DNA from 4 places in the Hymenobacter psoromatis genome. Region 2 is predicted to be linked to each of the others. Evidence: riboswitches for the same ligand, from Rfam matches in the RefSeq annotation. Region 2 holds a riboswitch; each other region holds the start of a gene.

Region 1 (3,621 bases), 3.0 Mb from region 2:
CTTCTTCATTACCCGCGCCGACTTCACCACTTGGGGCAGGAACATTTTGCCGGCCCCAAACAGGTCGCCGACCACGTTCATGCCGCCCATCAGCGGGCCTTCAATCACGTCGAGCGGGCGGGGCAATTGCTGACGCACCTCCTCGGTATCCTGGTCGATAAACTCGGTGATGCCGCGCACCAGGGCGTGTTGCAGGCGCTCGGCCACGGGTAGCGAGCGCCAGGCGTCGGCTACTACCTCCACCTTGCCCTTCTGCTTCACCGTTTCGGCGAAGTCCACGAGGCGCTCGGTGGCATCGTCACGGCGGTTAAGCAGCACATCCTCACAGCGTTCGAGCAGTTCGGGCGGAATCTCGTCGTACACGGCGAGCTGGCCGGCGTTCACGATGCCCATGTCCAACCCCGCCCGGATGGCGTGGTAGAGGAAGGCCGCGTTCATGGCTTCGCGCACCACGTCGTTGCCCCGGTACGAGAAGCTCACGTTGCTCACGCCGCCGCTGGTGCGGCAGCCGGGCAGATTAGCCTTTATCCAGCGCACGGATTCGATAAAGTCCACCGCATAGTTGCGGTGCTCGTCCAGGCCGGTGCCCACGGTCAGGATGTTGGGGTCGAAGATGATATCCTCGGCCGGGAAGCCAACTTCTTCAGTAAGAATATTATACGAGCGCTGGCAGATTTCAATGCGCCGCTCGTAGCTGTCGGCCTGGCCGTTTTCATCAAAGGCCATGACCACGGCCGCCGCGCCGTACTGGCGCACCAGCCGGGCGTGGCGCTTGAAGGTCTCCTCCCCCTCTTTTAGGGAAATCGAATTGACGATGCTCTTGCCCTGCACGCACTTCAGGCCGGCCTCAATCACGCTCCACTTGCTGGAGTCAATCATGAGGGGTAGGCGGGCAATGTCGGGCTCCGAGGCGATGAGGTGCAAAAAGGTGGTCATGGCCGCCTCCGAGTCGAGCATGCCCTCGTCCATGTTGATGTCGAGCACCTGCGCGCCGCCTTCCACCTGGGCGCGGGCCACGGCCAGCGCCGCCTCGTAATCGCCCGAGCGCACGAGGCGGGCAAAGGCGCGGGAGCCCGTCACATTGCACCGCTCGCCGATGTTGACGAACAGGCTGGCCGGGGTGATATTAAACGGCTCTAAACCAGCCAGACTCAGGGAAGCGTGCGGATTAAGCGGCGCATCGCTGTCGATAATGCCATCAATTGCCAGCTCTTTCAGCTCGGCTTTTTTGTGCAATTGCAACGGGCGCGTCGGGTATTTTACGGCCAGCTTGCGCAGCTCGGCAATGTGCTGCGGGGTAGTGCCGCAGCAGCCGCCCACCACGTTCAGCAGGCCTTCTTTGAGATAATCCTCGACCAGCGCGGCGAACTCCTGGGCGCTCTCGTCGTAGCCGCCGAAGGCGTTGGGCAGGCCGGCGTTGGGGTAGGCCGACACGGGCACGTCGGCCAGGCGGGCCAGCTCGCGCACGTAGGTGCGGAGCTGGTCAGCCCCGAGAGCGCAGTTGAGGCCCACGCTCAGCAGCGGCAAGTGCTTGATGCTGTGCCAGAACGCCTCCACCGTTTGCCCGCTCAGGGTGCGGCCTGAGGCGTCGGTGATGGTGCCCGAAATCATGACGGGCACTTCCCTACCCCCCTCGTTGAAGAACTGCTGCACGGCGAAGAGCGCAGCCTTGGCATTGAGGGTGTCGAAGATGGTTTCGATGAGCAGCGCATCCACGCCGCCGTCCACGAGGCCGCGGGTTTGCTCCAGGTAGGCGGCGGCCAGCTCGTCGAAGGTCACGGCGCGGTAGCCGGGGCGGTTCACATCGGGCGAGAGCGAGGCGGTGCGGTTGGTGGGGCCGATGGCCCCGGCTACGAAGCGCGGCTGCGCGGGGTTTTGGGCCGTAAACTCGTCGGCTACCTCACGGGCTAGGCGCGCCGACTCATAGTTCAACTCGTACACCACGCTTTCCAGGGCGTAGTCGGCCTGCGCGATGGTGGTGCCGCTGAAGGTATTGGTTTCCACCATGTCGGCCCCGGCCGCGAAATACTCGGCGTGAATGGCCCGGATAATGTCGGGCCGCGTCAGGCTCAGCAGGTCATTGTTGCCGCGCAGCGGGCGCGGGTGGTCCCGAAACCGCTCGCCCCGGAAGTCCTCTTCTTCCAGGGGGTAGCGCTGAATCATGGTGCCCATTGCGCCGTCCAGAATCAGCAGTCGCTGGCGCAGCAGCGCGGGCAGCGGTGAGCAACAGGCAGGGTCGGCGAGAACGGGGGGGGTAGGGAGCGTGGCGGTGGCGGGCATATTCTTTCGGAAAAAAGCAGGGCGGGCGGCCCCTATCCAGAAAGAAAGCCACGCCAAGCGGCGCAGGTTCCGGCTGATATCTTCTTCAACCTCATTAAGTGGTTGAACAGGAGTTGGCACCGGCCTCGGGGGCGGTTGCCAAGACGTCATCGGGCCTGGTCCCTCGGTCTTTCTGGATAGCAGCAGGGGCGAAGATACGCGCCGGCCAGCAGTATAAGGTAAGCTTTAGCCTGCCGCCGCCCGCGCAAAGGCAGTAATCTTTGAAAATCAGCGCCCTAAACCTTTCTGCGCCGTGCCTACCCCCGGTGGTAAGCTAAAGCTTACCCTACCTTTTTTATCAAAAAAGCGCCTTCCCGGCCGGGAAGGCGCTTTTTAAGTTACTCAACAAATTGCTGCGCTTAGGGTAGCAGCACGCCGCGGTAGTCGTTGGCGTTCACGCCCGGAATGGTCGAGCCGTAGTAATTATTGATAACCCGCAGCCACTCGTTGGCAATCAGGGCGTAGCCGCGGGGCGTGGGGTGCACGCCGTCGAGGCCGAAGACGTTGCCCGTCACGAACGTGGCGTTGTTACTCACCGCGTTGCTCACGGCCCCACTGGCAATCACGCTGGCGAAGTAGGCGTTCATATCCACCACCGGCACGTTGAAGCGCCGGGCCGTTTTGGCGATGATGGCGTTGAGCTGCGTGGTGCGGGCCGTAAGGGCCGTTACTTCGTCGGGGTCGAGCACGTATTTGCTGGGCAGTGGGTTGGATTGCGTGGCCGAGTAGCCCACGCCCACCGGGAAGGGGTTACCGGGGGTCGTGCTGGGCTGGCCAATCGCACCCTGGGCGGTCAGCGTCAGCAAGTCAGTGGCGGTGGCGGCCCGCACGCCCTTGGCCGTCGTGATGTAGAGGCCGGCGGTGGCGGCGTTGGGCAGCGCGGCGTTACCCTTGATGCTGGCGTTGACGGCCGCCACTGTCACGGTGGTGAAGTACGGTACGCCCGTGACGCCGGGAATGTTGGCCACCGCCCCTTTCACGGTGCCGTTCTTAGTCATCGTGGTCAGAATAGCGCGGTAGCCGATACCGAAGCGCAGGGTATCGGTGAGGTCGCTGAAAGGGTCAGCCGGCGAGGCTACCCCCCCGTTGGTGGCGTAGGTCAGCACATCGTTATTACCCATCCAGCAGGTGAAGAACGTCGGCGTTTTCTGGCCGATATAGGTCACGTAGTCCTTGGTGGGCTTTTCGGCGGGCGTGAGCAGTCGCTCATAAAACTGGTTGAGCAGGCCGTAAGGGGCCAGCCCGCCGGTGAGCGGGGCATAGCTGCTGAGCACCGAAATGCCCGGCACACCCAGGTTATCG
Region 2 (3,621 bases):
GGGGCGGCTGATGGGGCGGCCCACTACGTCGGAGTTCAGGCGTACGGTGGGCGGGGTGGCGATAGTCTGACTCATATAGCTTACGGATTAGAATTTAGGAAAGCGGTTGAATCAAGCTCCTGGCTCATCTCGGTGGCCTGCTTGAGGGCGCGCACGATGGCGCGGCGACCCAGCTCGATTTTGAACGAATTAGGCCCGTAACCCTTGGCCTCGGCAAATACCTTGGCTGCCACCTGCCGAAACAAATCGGGCGAAGCCGACTGGCCTTCCAGCATCTTTTCGGCCTCCTGGTCGCGCCAGGGCTTGTGGGCCACGCCGCCCAGCGCAAAGCGGGCCTTTTTGATGGTGTTACCCTCCATTTCCAGGCCCACCGCCACGCTCACCAGCGCAAAGGCGTAGCTGGCCCGGTCGCGCAGCTTGAGGTAGGTAAAGTTCTTCTCAAACCCGCGCTTGGGCAGGTCGATGGCCGTTACTAGCTCACCAGGCTTCAGCGTGTTGTCCAACTCCGGCTGGTCGCCCGGCAGTCGGTGAAAGTCCTCAAACTTGATGGTACGCTCGCCGGCGGGGCCTTCCACACGCACCACGGCCTCCAGTGCCGCCAGGGCCACGCACATATCGGAGGGGTGGGTAGCGATGCAGCTCTCCGAGGTACCCAGCACGCCGCACACCCGGTTGAAGCCCCCGATGGCCGAGCAGCCGGTGCCCGGCTCGCGCTTATTGCAGGGGGTAGCGAGGTCGTAGAAATAGTAGCAGCGGGTGCGCTGCAAGAGGTTGCCGCCGTCGGTGGCCATGTTACGCAGCTGCGGCGTGGCCCCAGCCAATATCGTCTGGCTCAGCAGGGGGTAGCGCGCCTGCACCTGCTCGTCGTAGGCAGTGGCCGAGTTGGTGGCGAGGGCGCCCAGGCGCAGGCCACCATCGGGCAGCGCCTCGATGCGGCTCAGCGGCAGGTGGCCGAGGCTGGTGAGGTGGGTAGGGCGGGCCACGTTGTACTTCATCAGGTCGATGAGGTTGGTGCCGCCGCCCAGATAGGCGGCGCCGTCGTGGCTGGTATTATCGGCCACGGCCGCCTGCACGGCCTCGGCTTGGGTGAGGGTGAAGCTGTTCATAAAGGGCTGCTAATTAGTTGACTGAGCTGGCGGCGGTGGGCTGCGCTGGAATGGTAACCAGCGTGCCGTTATCGACCACCACCTTACCATCGCACAGCACTTCCATCACGGCCGACAGAATATTGGTGTAGGCTCCGCAGCGGCAGAGGTTGCCGCTCATCAGCTCGCGCACTTCGTCGGCGGTTTTGGCGCGGCCCTCGTTGATGAGGCCCTGGGCCGAGCAAATCTGGCCAGGGGTGCAGTAGCCGCACTGAAAGGCGTCGTGGTCGATAAACGCCTGCTGCAAGGGCGAGAGGTTGTCGGCGCTGCCCAGGCCCTCAATGGTCTGAATAGCCTTGCCTTGGTACACCGTGGCTAGGGCCAGGCAGGAGTTGATGCGCTGGCCATCGACGAGCACGGTGCACGAGCCGCACTGGCCGTGGTCGCAGCCTTTTTTGGTGCCGGTCAGGTTCAGGTACTCGCGCAGGGCGTCGAGCAGGCTGGTCCAGGGCGCGATGTGGAGGGTGTGGTCCTGGCCATTCACGCGCAGCGTCACGGGCTGGGTGGGCACCAGGGCAGGCGGCGTTTTATCGAGCAGCTGTTGGATGAAATGTGGGCTCATACAGCGGTAAGTAAGAAATAGTGGCTTTGGCAGCCGGGAGTTTACAGTGCTAATCCCTACGCATCAAGAGGTTGGTTTGATGTTTTTATTAGTCTAAATAAGCGTATCAACTAATCTTAAGGTAGAATTAAGTCTTGAAAATCAATAGTACAGCTTGTTTGCTGCCGAGCTAGATTATTTGCAAAAAGGCCGTATCAGCCTACGTGCTATAAGTCGTTGTATTCGAGCGGGTATAGCGCACTCTTTCACGGGTGCCTATGCTCTGGCCGGTGGTCGGCGGCCTCCCTACCCCCTTCGCTCGGCCCGAAGCCGGCGGCCGGGCTACCTTTACGGCGCTCCCTCACCGGGGGCCCTTATCAAGAAAGGCGGAGGGACAGGCCCTGCGATGCCTTAGCAACCGGTAGCAATACGAGGTGCTAATTCCTGTTTCGAGGCGCGGCACCAGCCCGGCTCGGAAGAAGATAAGCCAAAAGTGCCCGCGTTGGCGGTAGCTCTTCTGACTTGTCGGGAGGGCTTTTTTTAAGCTTTTCCGGGAAGAAAACTTGATGCGTGGCTGGGTGGGGGAGGAGTCGTTTTAGTCCGCTACCCCCTTCTTTTTATATGACCCGCACCAACCTCCACATTGGTCTTTTTGGCTTTGGCGTCGTGGGCCAGGGCCTGCACGCCGTGCTGGAACGCACGCCCGGCCTGCGCGCCCGTATTGGCCGCATCGCGGTGAAAAACCGCCAGAAGCACCGCTCGCTACCCGCCGGGCTATTCACTTTCGACAAAAATGACCTGCTGGCCGACCCCGACCTCACGGTTATTGTGGAGCTGATTGACGATGCCGACGAAGCCTACCTCATCGTGAAGGAAGCGTTGTGGCGCGGCAAAGCCGTGGTAACGGCGAACAAAAAAATGCTGGCCGAGCACCTGCCCGAACTCATTGAAATTCAGCGCCAGACTGGCACGCCCCTGCTATACGAGGCGGCGGCCTGCGCCAGCCTGCCCGTCATCCGCAACCTAGAAGAATATTACGATACCGACCTACTGGAATCGGTGGAGGGCATTATTAACGGCTCGACCAACTACATTCTCACGGCTATGAGCCGCGACGGGCAGCCCTACGCCGCTGCCCTGGCCAGGGCGCAGGAACTGGGCTTTGCTGAAAGCAACCCGGCCCTCGACGTGGAGGGCTTCGACGCCCGCAATAAGCTGGTGCTGCTGCTGGCCCACGCCTTCGGTGCGGTGGTGGCCCCGACTGATTTATTGGCTGTGGGTATCACCGGCATCAGCGAGCGGGCCACGGCCTACGCCCGCGAGCAGGGCCTGATAATCAAGCTGGTAGCGGAGGCGCGGCGGCTGCCCGGCGGCGGGCTGGCGGCGGCCGTGCTACCCACCCTGGTGCGCCCCGGCCACGAGCTGGCGGGCGTGCACGACGAGTTCAACGGTCTCGTGATGCAGAGCGGCTTTGCCGACCGGCAGTTCTTTCTGGGGCGCGGGGCGGGGGCGTTTCCCACCGCCTCGGCCGTGCTCAGCGACCTCTCGGCGCTCACCTACGGCTACCGCTACGCCTACAAGAAAATTCATCAGCATGCTCACCTCGCCCTCGCCCCCGATGCGGCCGAAGTGGACGTGCTCGTGACCTTCGGCACCGAAGCCGCGCCCGACAAGGCCGATTTTAGCGCCGTGCACGAAGAGCTTCGCTCGGCTACGCGGGGCAATTACCTCACCGGCACCATCGGGCTGGGCCAGCTGGCGCGGGCCGCGTGGCTGCGTGCGCCTGGTGTAGGCGTGGTGCGGCTGGCCGCGCCGCTGCGGGCCGCTGTGGCGGTTCCCGAGCTGGTAGCTTAGCGCCCCAGCCGCGCTGCCTACATTTGGGCATGACCCCTACTTCTTCCGATTTGCCCATTGTCACGGGTTTGCTGGCCTACG
Region 3 (3,621 bases), 200 kb from region 2:
TGAGGCGGCGCTGGCCGCCCGCACGGCCTGGGCCGGCTTGCCCTGGGAAGAGCGCGCCGCCATTTTCCTGAAGGCCGCTGAGCTGCTGGCCGGCCCCTACCGCGCCCGCATCAACGCGGCGACCATGTTGGGCCAAAGCAAGAATGCGTTTCAGGCCGAGATTGACGCGGCGTGCGAGCTAATTGATTTTCTGCGCTTTAACGTGTATTTTGCGCAGGAAATATATCATCAGCAGCCCGAGTCGTCGCCCGGCATGTGGAACCGCCTGGAGCACCGGCCGCTGGAGGGCTTCGTGTTTGCGCTCACGCCGTTCAACTTCACCTCCATTGCCGGCAACCTACCGGTTTCGGCGGCGCTCATGGGCAACGTGGTGGTGTGGAAGCCCGCCTACCCCCAGATTTATTCGGCGCAGGTGCTGATGGAATTGTTCATCGAAGCCGGCGTGCCGGCGGGCGTTATTAACCTCATTTACGTGGATGGGCCGGTGGCCGGCGACGTGATTTTCAAGCACCGCGACTTTGCGGGCATTCACTTCACGGGCTCGACCAAGGTGTTCCAGACTATCTGGCAGGAGATTGGGCAGAATATTCACCGCTACAAGTCCTACCCCCGCATTGTGGGCGAGACGGGCGGCAAAGACTTTATCGTGGCGCACCCGTCAGCTCACGCCAAAGCGGTGGCCACGGCCATCTCGCGCGGCGCGTTTGAGTACCAGGGCCAGAAGTGCTCGGCGGCCTCGCGCGTTTATCTTCCTTCCAACCTGGCTGATGAGATTCTGGGCTACGTGAAGCAGGACGTGGAGTCGATGAAAATGGGTGATGTCGAGGACTTTACCAACTTCATCAACGCCGTGATTACGGAGGCCAGCTTTGATAAACTGGCCAAGTTTATTGACGAGGCCAAGGCCAGCCCCGACGCCGAAATCGTGGTGGGCGGCCACCACGACAAGTCGAAAGGTTACTTCGTGCAGCCGACCGTGATTAGGGCCAGAGACCCGAAATACGTGACGATGTGCGAGGAGCTTTTTGGGCCCGTGGTGACGGTGTTTGTGTACGATGCCGACCAGTTTGAGCAGACGCTGGAGCTGGTGGATTCGACCTCGCCCTACGCCCTCACCGGCGCTATTTTTTCGCAGGACCGCTACGCCATCGACCTGGCTACCAAGAAATTGGTGAACGCGGCCGGCAATTTCTACATTAACGACAAGCCAACCGGCGCGGTGGTGGGCCAGCAGCCTTTCGGCGGGGCTCGCGCCTCGGGCACTAATGATAAGGCCGGCTCGCTGCTCAACTTGCAGCGCTGGGTGTCGCCGCGCGCCATTAAGGAGACGTTTAATCCGCCGGTGGAATATCCTTATCCATTTATGGGCGCTGAGCCCCAAGAGAATCTGAACTTGGATAAGGGCTTGTAGCATAGGCTTTAGCCTGTGCGTAGGGCGCACGCACAGGCTAAAGCCTATGCTACAAAACAAAATCCCTACCCCCTGCTTATACCGCAGTCAAAAACAACGGGCGGCTTCTCTGACGAGAAGCCGCCCGTTGTTTTTCGGGATTTCGCCGGCTTATTTGGAATTACCAAAATTCCGCTTCTACCTTTGTGGCATCAATTCCTCTTACCAGAAGGATTGTTTTTATAAAGAGGCGTGGAGAGACAGGCTCGACGAAACGCCGGCAACCCCCAGCTACTTGCTGGAATGGTGCCAAGTCCTGGACATATAAAAACAAGTTGCCGTGTGCTGCTCCATTAACCCCCGCTTTACGACCACTTCGCTTGCTGCTTTACAGCATGGGTGTTGTTGTATGGCAGGGGCTGGCCAAATGCGCACGGGAGCTATGCGGGGCTGCTAGCACGCCCCACCGCTTTCACAACCAGTAGGCTACCTCCTCATTTGGGTTTTTAATGCTTCTCCGGGCCAGTGTGGTCTGGCGGGAGCAGCCTCGCGTGTCCGGCCGCTTTTTTAGCGGTAGCTGGCCCACGGAAATCCCTACCCCTCTCTCATCATGGATAGTACCCTTGCGGCCCAGGTCGCTGACCTGCGCCGCAACTTGGCCGGGCATTCCGCGCTGGAAATTATTCGGGCCGTGGCCGGGCATTTTCCCGGCCGGGTGTCATTTTCGACGTCTTTTGGGCTAGAAGACCAGGCGCTGAGCCACCTCATTTTTGCCAATGAGCTACCCGTGCGGGTATTTACGCTCGACACGGGCCGCAATTTTCAGGAAACGTATTCGACCTGGAACAAAACCCTGCTGCGCTACGAGCAACCCATTGAAGTATTTGCGCCGCAAGCGGCCAGCCTGGAGACGCTGGTGACGGCGAAGGGCCCGAATAGCTTTTACGAGAGTATAGCTAACCGCAAGGAGTGCTGCCACATCCGCAAGGTGGAGCCGCTGGCGCGAGCCCTGGCGGGGCAGCAGATTTGGCTCACCGGCATCCGGGCCGAGCAGTCGGCCAACCGCCAGCACATGCACCCGGTGGAGTGGGACGCCGGCCACGGCCTCATCAAAGTGCACCCGCTGTTTGAGTGGACATGGGACGACACGCTCTCCTTCACGCAGCAGCACGGCGTGCCCGTCAACCCGCTGCACCAGCAGGGTTTCGTGAGCATTGGCTGCGCGCCCTGCACCCGCGCCATCCGGCCGGGCGAGGATTTTCGGGCCGGCCGCTGGTGGTGGGAAAACGCCGACGCCAAGGAATGCGGCCTGCACGACACCACTGAGCACCAAGGACTTGACCCGGTGGTGGAAGCTATTAACTGAAGAACCAAGCCGTCTGTCATTGCGAGCGCAGCGCGGCAATCTTTCCTGGTCGTTCGCTCTCATTTGATTACTAACCCTAGTGTGCAGGAAAGATTGCCGCGCTGCGCTCGCAATGACAGACGGCTTATAAATTATTAAAAACAATGGATTACCTAGATAGATTAGAGGCCGAAGCTATTCACATTCTGCGTGAGGTGGCGGGCCAGTTTGAGCGGCCGGCGCTGCTGTTTTCGGGGGGTAAGGACTCGATTGCGCTGACGAGGCTGGCGGAGAAGGCCTTTCGGCCGGGCAAGTTTCCGTTTCCGCTCGTGCACATTGATACGGGCCACAACTTCGCGGAAATTATCGCCTACCGCGATAAGCTGGTTGCTTCACTGGGCGAAAAGCTGGTGGTGCGCAAGGTGGAGGACACCATCAGGGCGCGCGGCCTGCGCGAGCCGGGCGGCAAGTATCCGAGCCGCAACCCGCTGCAAACGTACACTTTACTCGACGTTATTGAGGAGTTTGAGTTTGATGCCTGCATCGGTGGGGCGCGGCGCGACGAGGAGAAGGCCCGCGCCAAGGAGCGCATTTTTTCGGTGCGCGACGACTTTGGCCAGTGGGACCCCAAGCGCCAGCGCCCCGAGCTGTGGAACATCTACAACGGCCGCATTCGGAAGGGCGAAAACGTGCGCGTGTTTCCCATTTCGAACTGGACCGAGCTGGACGTGTGGAACTACATTCAGCGCGAAAAAATAGCGCTGCCCGAGATTTATTTCTCGCACGAGCGGCAGTGCGTGGTGCTGCCCAGCGGCCAGCTACTGGGCCTGAGTGAGCACCTGAACCTCGACGATACCGACGAAATAGTAAACCGCCGCGTGCGCTT
Region 4 (3,621 bases), 1.6 Mb from region 2:
GGGCTCGGCCGCCAACCACGTGCAGGTGATTGAAAACGTGGTGGATACGTTACAAAAGCGCAGCTTCGCCACTACCAACGCGCTCGAAGGCCTGAAAGTAGTGGAGATAATCGAACGCATTTACGCCCTGCGCTAACTTGCCGCATGACTACCGATTTGGCCGCCCACTGGCACACCCTCCTTACCCCGCTGCTACCCGATTATGCCCGCCGCGAAGCTGAGTACCAGCGGCTGGTTGTCGCCTATTCGGATACCAGTCGGCACTACCACAACCTGGTGCACATCGCCAAGCTGCTGACGCAGGTAGCCCGCTTCCCGGTGCAGGATGCGACGGTGCTCAACCTGGCCATCTGGTACCACGATGCCGTATACAGCGCTCTGCGGCACGATAACGAAGCCCAAAGCGCCGACTGGGCCCTGCAGTTTCTGCCAGAAACCAGCCTCGAACCCGCCCGCCAGGCCCGCGTGGCTGACCTCATCCGCCGCACCCAGGACCACACCCAGCCCCAGCCGCCCGACGATGCCGACCTGCTGCTGTTTCTGGACGCCGACCTCAGCATCCTGGGCGCGCCCGAAGCGGCGTATGGGGACTATGCCCGCCAGGTGCGCCGCGAATACCACCTCGTGCCCGACCTGCTCTACCGCCCCGGCCGCCGCCAGGTGCTGGCCAAGCTGCTCGCCGCACCGGTGCTTTTTCACACCCCGAGTCTCCGCGCCGAGCTCGACGCGCCCGCCCGCCGCAACCTGCAAGCCGAGCTAACGGCCTGGGAAGAAGGTAACTTTAATGCTTAGTAGCCTGCGATTTAGCAATACGCTCATACGCCTTGCGCGTGAGGATTAGCAGCTGCTTCTTTTCCAGGTTGAAGAAGGATACGTAGTCTTGGCTCATCACCACGAGCTGCGTGCAGCCGGGCGGTGGGTAGAGCAGCGAATTACAGATGTCGGTGGCCGTGATGTAGGGATGGGCCGGTAGATGCGTGTGAAACATTTCCTTGATTTCTTTCTGCTCGATACTTTGGCTCATGGGCAGATAGGTGCTGTGCAAGCGCTCAGTGGCCGTGAGCCGGCCCGATTTATCGAAGGTTAGCAGGTGGTCGTTGCCGATGGGAACGATGCCGGCTTGCTGAGGGCCGGTTAGCACGTATACCCGCGTACCCGCTGGGCCGTCGAGCAAATCCAGGTTCAGCGACGTATTGGCCGGCACGGGAAACTCGTTGCGGTCGGCGTTGATTTTATCCAGCGCCGCTTGCCGAATACCAAACAAGCGCGCTTCGGTGGTCGTGAATGCGCCCACTGGCTGAAAATGACTGGTTTCGACGCGCACGTCCTGGCTAAGAAAAACGTAGCTGCCGATGAGCGGCGTGCCCGCACCGCCAGTCGAGCCCTTGGCCCAAAAAACAGTACATACCGAATCACCTCGAAAATAAGTGAGGTAGCCCCCAATTTGACTGCGGTCGATGGTAGTGGCCAGCATCAGGTCGGTGGCCACCCAGGAGGCGCGCTCCGATTGATACAGCTTCAGGCCCTCGGCCAAAATAGCCTCGGTGGGCGGCTCGGCGTTGGGCGAAGCCGAGGGGGTAGGGGCGATTAGGCCCACGAAGGCCATGAAAAGAGAAAGGTAGGCCACAGGGCAGACGAGTAAGGATTAAGACTAGGGCTTGCCCACGCACACTTAATGCCAGGCCGGCATGTAGGCCCCGAAAGCTTGCCAATATACCGGCCCACCGGCTTACGGCCCACCAAATCTTCACCCGCCGCCGTACCTTTGCTCCGTCGAACAGGCCTACCCGGCCCCGCTTGTTTTTATAAAGAGGCGCTGAGAGACAGGTTCTGCGACGCACCGGCACCCGTAGAAAGGCATTAGCCAACCCCCGACCCCGCGCGGAACGGTGCCAACCGAACCGGCCGCCAAACTATGGCGGCCCCAATAAAAGCCAGTGGCTCCTTCTGTTTTTTCGCCCGTTTATCGCAGTTTTTTTAGCGTTGCTGCCCCGTGGAGCCGGCGACGGGGGGTAGGCTGTTGTTGCTGAAAGTCAGCGGTGCGTCAGTAAGTTTTATCTGTTTTTTAGAGGGTTGACCAAGGCTGGCCGGGCGCGAATGCGTACCGGTCAGGCAAGTCAGTACAAGCCCGGAGTAGCCCTCCGCGCTACGTTAGTTTATGCTGAAAAAATCACTGGAGCTGCTGCGGCAGGAAGCGGCCGAGTCGGGCGCAGGAACTCTCAAACGAACGCTCAATGGCCTGAGCCTCATTGCCCTGGGGATTGGGGTTATCATTGGGGCGGGGCTGTTTTCGCTCACCGGCCTAGCGGCGGCCAACCACGCCGGGCCGGCCGTGACACTCTCCTTCGTAGTGGCGGCCGTGGGCTGCGCGTTCTCGGCCCTGTGCTACGCCGAGTTTGCGGCGCTGGTGCCGGTGGCGGGCTCGGCCTACACCTATTCCTACGCCACGATGGGCGAATTATTTGCCTGGATAATCGGCTGGGACCTTGTGCTCGAATACTCGGTGGGCGCCGCCACAGTGGCCATCAGCTGGTCGCAGTACCTCCTAAAATTTCTGGAAAAATATGGCCTGCACCTGCCCGCCCGCTTCGTGCTGTCGCCCTTCGAGTCGGCCACCCTACACGACGGCTCGGTGGTGCACGGCTACGCCAACGTGCCGGCTATGCTGGTGGTGCTGGCCATTACGGCGGTTATTATTCGGGGCACGTCGGGTTCGGCGTGGTTCAATGCGCTGGTAGTAGCTTTGAAAGTGGTGGTGGTTTTGGTATTTATTGCCTTGGGCTGGAAATACATCGACCCGGCCAATTACCATCCCTTCATCCCGGAAAATACCGGCAAGTTTGGCGAGTTTGGCTGGAGCGGCATTTTACGCGGGGCGGGGGTTATTTTCTTCGTCTTTATTGGCTTCGATATCGTAGCCACCATGGCCCAGGAAACTAAAAATCCGCAACGGAATATGCCCATTGGCATCTTGGGTTCGCTCATTGTCTGCACCATTTTATTCGTGCTATTCGGTTATGTGCTCACGGGCCTGGCAAATTATACCGAGTTCAAAAACAGCGCCGCGCCGGTGGCCATCGCCATTGAAAAAACGCCCTACGCCTGGCTCAGCGGGGCTATTATTCTGGCCATTCTCATCGGCTACACGTCGGTAATATTGGTCGATTTATTGGGGCAGTCGCGGGTATTTTTCTCGATGTCGAAAGATGGTCTCCTACCCCCCGCTTTTTCCCGCATCCACCCCAGGTTCCGCACGCCGGTCCAGTCCAATCTGCTGCTGGGCGCGTTCATTGCCGTATTTGCGGGCTTCGTGCCCATCAACATCGTGGGCGAAATGGTGAGTATCGGCACGCTGCTGGCCTTCGTGATGGTGTGCCTGGGTATTATTATTCTGCGCAAAACTGACCCCGACGCGCCGCGTAGCTTCCGCACGCCTTGGGTGCCGCTGGTGCCTATTCTGGGCATTATTACGTGCCTGGTCATGATGGCCAGCTTGCCTTGGGAAACCTGGCTGCGCCTGGCCGTGTGGCTGGCCATTGGGCTGGCTATTTACTACGGCTACGGGAAGAAACACAGTAAATTGCGGCAGGCGGCCGAAGGAAAAATACTGGAATAAATAGC

What was found. A riboswitch is a leader RNA that binds a small molecule or an ion and turns the genes downstream of it on or off. The one in region 2 is predicted to bind S-adenosylmethionine.
Region 1: it holds a riboswitch for S-adenosylmethionine, as region 2 does, so the genes downstream of both, metH (methionine synthase) here and LC531_RS03150 (homoserine dehydrogenase) in region 2, are expected to answer to the same signal.
Region 3: it holds a riboswitch for S-adenosylmethionine, as region 2 does, so the genes downstream of both, LC531_RS03975 (phosphoadenylyl-sulfate reductase) here and LC531_RS03150 (homoserine dehydrogenase) in region 2, are expected to answer to the same signal.
Region 4: it holds a riboswitch for S-adenosylmethionine, as region 2 does, so the genes downstream of both, LC531_RS10075 (amino acid permease) here and LC531_RS03150 (homoserine dehydrogenase) in region 2, are expected to answer to the same signal.

The regions. Positions count from the first base shown of each region.
Region 1 covers NZ_JAIFAG010000001.1:3,725,119-3,728,739, forward strand. Annotated here, with positions in the region: gene metH (methionine synthase) at 1-2,280, opposite strand, end outside; SAM riboswitch class I at 2,354-2,463, opposite strand; gene LC531_RS16065 (SGNH/GDSL hydrolase family protein) at 2,679-3,621, opposite strand, start outside.
Region 2 covers NZ_JAIFAG010000001.1:748,088-751,708, forward strand. Annotated here, with positions in the region: gene LC531_RS03135 (xanthine dehydrogenase family protein molybdopterin-binding subunit) at 1-75, opposite strand, end outside; gene LC531_RS03140 (FAD binding domain-containing protein) at 81-1,106, opposite strand; gene LC531_RS03145 ((2Fe-2S)-binding protein) at 1,120-1,707, opposite strand; SAM riboswitch class I at 2,058-2,175, shown strand; gene LC531_RS03150 (homoserine dehydrogenase) at 2,308-3,540, shown strand; gene LC531_RS03155 (Gfo/Idh/MocA family oxidoreductase) at 3,570-3,621, shown strand, end outside.
Region 3 covers NZ_JAIFAG010000001.1:943,315-946,935, reverse strand. Annotated here, with positions in the region: gene pruA (L-glutamate gamma-semialdehyde dehydrogenase) at 1-1,411, shown strand, start outside; SAM riboswitch class I at 1,628-1,721, shown strand; gene LC531_RS03975 (phosphoadenylyl-sulfate reductase) at 2,001-2,756, shown strand; gene cysD (sulfate adenylyltransferase subunit CysD) at 2,900-3,621, shown strand, end outside.
Region 4 covers NZ_JAIFAG010000001.1:2,329,638-2,333,258, reverse strand. Annotated here, with positions in the region: gene LC531_RS10090 (Gfo/Idh/MocA family protein) at 1-136, shown strand, start outside; gene LC531_RS10085 (HD domain-containing protein) at 145-792, shown strand; gene LC531_RS10080 (hypothetical protein) at 782-1,627, opposite strand; SAM riboswitch class I at 1,801-1,934, shown strand; gene LC531_RS10075 (amino acid permease) at 2,159-3,616, shown strand.